Regions from separate parts of the Streptomyces sp. NPDC101234 genome, predicted to be linked through region 1. Evidence: riboswitches for the same ligand, from Rfam matches in the RefSeq annotation. Region 1 holds a riboswitch; the other holds the start of a gene.
What was found. A riboswitch is a leader RNA that binds a small molecule or an ion and turns the genes downstream of it on or off. The one in region 1 is predicted to bind thiamine pyrophosphate.
Positions count from the first base shown of each region.

Region 1 (2,173 bases):
CAGCAGCTCCGCCATCACGTCCCCCGTGACCGGCGTGAGCAGCACCCCGTTGCGGTAGTGCCCGGTGGCCAGCAGCAGCCCGTCGAGGCGGGTCGGCCCGAGCAGCGGCGCGTTGTCGGGGGAGCCGGGGCGCAGCCCGGCCCGGGTCTCGGTCAGCGGGAGCTCGGTGATCCCGGGAACCAGTTCGTGCGCGTCGCGGAGCAGCTCGTAGACGCCGCCCGCCGTGACCGTCGTGTCCCAGCCGAGCTCCTCGCTGGTCGCGCCCACGACCAGCTCGCCGTTCTCCCGGGGCACCAGGTAGACGTTGCCGCCGCGCACCACGGCCCGCACGGTCCGGCTCAGGAACGGCGCGTACCGCGCGGGCACGGTCAGCCGCAGCACCTGCCCCTTCACGGGCCGCACCGGCGGCAGCACGTCGGCGGGCACGCCCGCGAGCTGCCCGCTCCGGCTCCCGGCGGCCAGCACCACCTGGTCCGCGTCCAGCGCATCGCCCGCGCGGGTGACGACACCGGCGGCCCGCTCCCGCACCACCGTCAGCCGCTCCGCCCAGTCGCGGTGGAACACCACCCCGGCCCGCTCGCACGCGGCGACCAGCGCCGCCGCCAGCCGACGCGGGTCGATCTGGTGGTCGCCGTCCACCCGCAGCCCGCCGCGCACACCCGGCGCGAGCATCGGCTCCAGGCGCCGGCACTCCCGCCCGGACAGCCACTCGGACTCCAGCCCCGACTGCTGCTGCAGGGCGTGCAGCTCGCGCAGATGGGAGCGGTCGTCGGCGTCGAGGGCGACCGCGAGGGTGCCGCAGCGCCGGTAGCCGAGGTCGTGGCCGGTGAGCTCGGTGAGCTCGGCGGCGAACTCGGGATAGCGGCGGGCGGAGGCCAGGTTGAGCCCCAGCAGGGTCTGCTCGCCGTAGTGCAGTTCGGTGACCGCGGCCAGCATCCCGGCCGCGACCTGTGCGGCTCCGCCGCCGGGCCCGGGGTCGACCACGGTGGTCGAGAGCCCGCGCTGAGCCGCTCGCCAGGCCGTGACCAGGCCGATGATGCCGCCCCCGATGACGAGGACGTCGGACGTACGTGAGGACATGGGCGTCCAGCCCCTCCCTTCGCCGGCATGACCCGGATCAGGTTCGTACGGTCGGAGGCCGCCAGCCTCCCTCTCAGCCCGGTGCGTCCGGGCTCCCGCGTGTGCTTGTACGCCACCCTAGCCCGCACCGCTCCGCCCTTGTAAGACGGCCTCTGCGGGCGCTGTGCAACAGGTCACCCGGCACGCCCCCTGACTGACTCTTCGTCAGTTGTCTATCGTTCTTGTCCATGGTGATCGAGTGAACGAGCAGACGCAGCAACGGGGCACGTCACAGGCGCGGCGCGTGGTCGTCGTGGGTGCGGGCATGGCCGGGGTGCAGACCGCCGTCGCCCTGCGCGAGCAGGGGTTCACCGGCACCGTCACCCTGATCGGCGCCGAACCCCACCAGCCGTACGACCGGCCACCGCTCTCCAAGGCCGTGCTGCTCGGCAAGGCGGAGGGCTCCGCATTCGAGGTCGACTTCGACGCGCTCGGCATCGAGCTGGCGCTCGGCCGTGAGGCGCTGGCCGTGCGCCCCGCCGACCACGAACTCGACACCGAGGCCGGACCGGTGCCGTACGACGTCCTGGTCCTCGCCACCGGTGCCGAGCCGATCACGCTGCCCGGCACCGAGGGCGTGCCCGGCGTCCATCTGCTGCGCACCCTCGACGACGCCGACCGGCTGCGGCCGGTACTCGCCCGGCAGCACGACATCGTGGTGGTCGGCGCGGGCTGGATCGGCGCCGAGTTCACCACCGCCGCCCGCGAGGCCGGCTGCGCGGTGACCGTCGTGGAGGCCGCCGACCGCCCGCTCGCGGGAGTGCTCCCGGCCGAGGTCGCCGCACCGATGACCGCCTGGTACGCCGACAGCGGCGCCGAACTGCGCACGCACGCGCGCGTGACGCGTGTCGAGCCCGGCGCGGTGGTCCTCGACGACGGCTCACGGGTGCCCGCGGGCGCCGTCGTGGTCGGCATCGGCGCCCGCCCCGCCACCGCCTGGCTGACCGGCTCCGGCATCGAACTGGGCGCTCACGGCGAGGTGGTCGCCGACGACCGCCTGCGCACCGGCGTCCCGGACGTCTACGCGGTCGGCGACTGCGCCTCCTTCCCGTCA
Region 1 covers NZ_JBIWOA010000004.1:186,607-188,779, forward strand. The annotation lists gene thiO (glycine oxidase ThiO) at 1-1,080, opposite strand, end outside; TPP riboswitch at 1,078-1,189, opposite strand; gene ACIRR9_RS09405 (NAD(P)/FAD-dependent oxidoreductase) at 1,319-2,173, shown strand, end outside.

Region 2 (2,173 bases), on a different contig from region 1:
GGCCGAGATCGGGGAGAAGCCGTTCCGTGCCAAGCAGCTCTCGCAGCACTACTTCGCGCGGTACGCGCACGAGCCCGAGCAGTGGACGGACATCCCGGCCGGCTCCCGGGACAAGCTGCGCGAGGCGCTGTTCCCGGAGCTGATGACCGTCGTACGGCATCTGTCGACGGACGAGGGCACCACCCGTAAGACGCTGTGGCGGCTGTTCGACGGCACGCTCGTCGAGTCGGTGCTGATGCGTTACCCGGACCGGGTGACCATGTGCATCAGCTCGCAGGCGGGGTGCGGGATGAACTGCCCGTTCTGCGCGACCGGGCAGGCGGGGCTGGACCGGAATCTGTCCGCCGCCGAGATCGTCCATCAGATCGTGGACGGGATGCGCGCGCTCAGGGACGGCGACGTGCCCGGCGGTCCCGCCCGGCTCTCCAACATCGTCTTCATGGGCATGGGCGAGCCGCTCGCCAACTACAAGCGGGTCGTCACCGCCATCCGGGCGCTGACCGACCCGGCGCCCGACGGACTGGGCCTCTCGCAGCGCGGGATCACCGTCTCGACCGTCGGACTGGTCCCGGCCATCCACCGGTTCGCCGACGAGGGCTTCAAGTGCCGGCTCGCGATCTCCCTGCACGCCCCCGACGACGAGCTCCGTGACACCCTCGTGCCGGTCAACACCCGGTGGAAGGTGCGCGAGGTCCTCGACGCCGGGTTCGAGTACGTCGAGAAGAGCGGCCGCCGGCTGTCCATCGAGTACGCCCTCATCCGGGACATCAACGACCAGGCGTGGCGCGGCGACCGGCTGGGCCGTCTGCTCCGGGGCAAGCCCGTGCACGTCAACCTCATCCCGCTGAACCCGACTCCGGGTTCGAAGTGGACCGCGTCGCGGCCCGAGGACGAGAAGGCGTTCGTCGAGGCGATCGCGGCGCATGGGGTGCCCGTCACCGTCCGGGACACCCGTGGCCAGGAGATCGACGGCGCCTGTGGTCAGCTCGCGGCCACCGAGAGGTAATCTGAGGGCCGTACCCATATCTTCATATTCCGACAGGGGAGCGCCACAGCGCTGAGAGTGCGGCAATCGGGCCGCAGACCCTCTGAACCTCGCCCAGGTCATTCTGGGTAGGAAGTTCGGTCACCACTCAAGCTGTTGCGCCCTGCCCAGTGAGCTGAGCCTCACCGGGCAGGGCCGCGTCTCTTCCTGGTCAACTCCAGGAGGAAAAACACCAGTGCACACCAAGACCTTCTTGGCCGCGGCCGTCGGGCTCGGTCTCGTCACGCTGTCCGCGTGCGGGTCGTCCAACGGCTCCCAGACGGACTCGAAGACCATCACCCTGGTCAGCCATGACTCATGGGCCGTCTCCAAGAACGTGCTCCAGGACTTCGAGAAGCAGTCCGGCTACAAGGTGCGGGTCCTCAAGGACGGCGACGCCGGACAGGCCGTCAACAAGGCCATCCTGACCAAGGACAACCCGCAGGGCGATGTCTTCTTCGGCGTCGACAACACCCTGCTGTCCCGGGCCCTCGACAACGGGCTCTTCCAGCCGTACCAGGCCAAGGGCCTCGACCAGGTCGGCACGTCGTACCAGCTCGACGCGGCCAAGCACCGGGTCACGCCCATCGACTACGGCGACATCTGCGTCAACTACGACAAGGCGTACTTCAGCGAGCACAAGCTGACCCCGCCCACCTCCTACGCCGACCTGGTCAAGCCGCAGTACAAGAACCTCCTCGTCACCGAGAACGCGTCCACCTCGTCGCCGGGGCTCGGCTTCCTGCTCGGCTCCGCCGCCCAGTACGGCGATGGGGGCACCTCCCGCTCGAGCGAAGCCGAGAGTGGGGGAGGCTGGCAGGACTACTGGAAGAAGCTCACGGCCAACGGCGTCAAGGTCGTCGACGGCTGGGAGCAGGCCTACAACGAGGAGTTCTCCGGCTCGGCCGGCGGCAAGAAGGCCAAGGGCGACCGGCCGCTGGTCGTGTCGTACGCCTCGTCCCCGCCCGCCGAGGTGATCTACGGCGACCCGAAGCCCAGCACCGCGCCCACCGGCGTCGCGACCGGCACCTGCTTCCGGCAGATCGAGTTCGCGGGGTTGCTGAGCAACGCGAAGAACACCAAGGGCGGTAAGGCGCTCATCGACTTCCTGGTCTCCAAGGAGTTCCAGGAGGACATGCCGCTGAACAT
Region 2 covers NZ_JBIWOA010000012.1:24,684-26,856, reverse strand. The annotation lists gene rlmN (23S rRNA (adenine(2503)-C(2))-methyltransferase RlmN) at 1-1,006, shown strand, start outside; TPP riboswitch at 1,031-1,138, shown strand; gene ACIRR9_RS22395 (thiamine ABC transporter substrate binding subunit) at 1,221-2,173, shown strand, end outside.
Region 2: linked by a shared signal. The riboswitch ahead of ACIRR9_RS22395 (thiamine ABC transporter substrate binding subunit) and the one ahead of thiO (glycine oxidase ThiO) in region 1 are both predicted to bind thiamine pyrophosphate.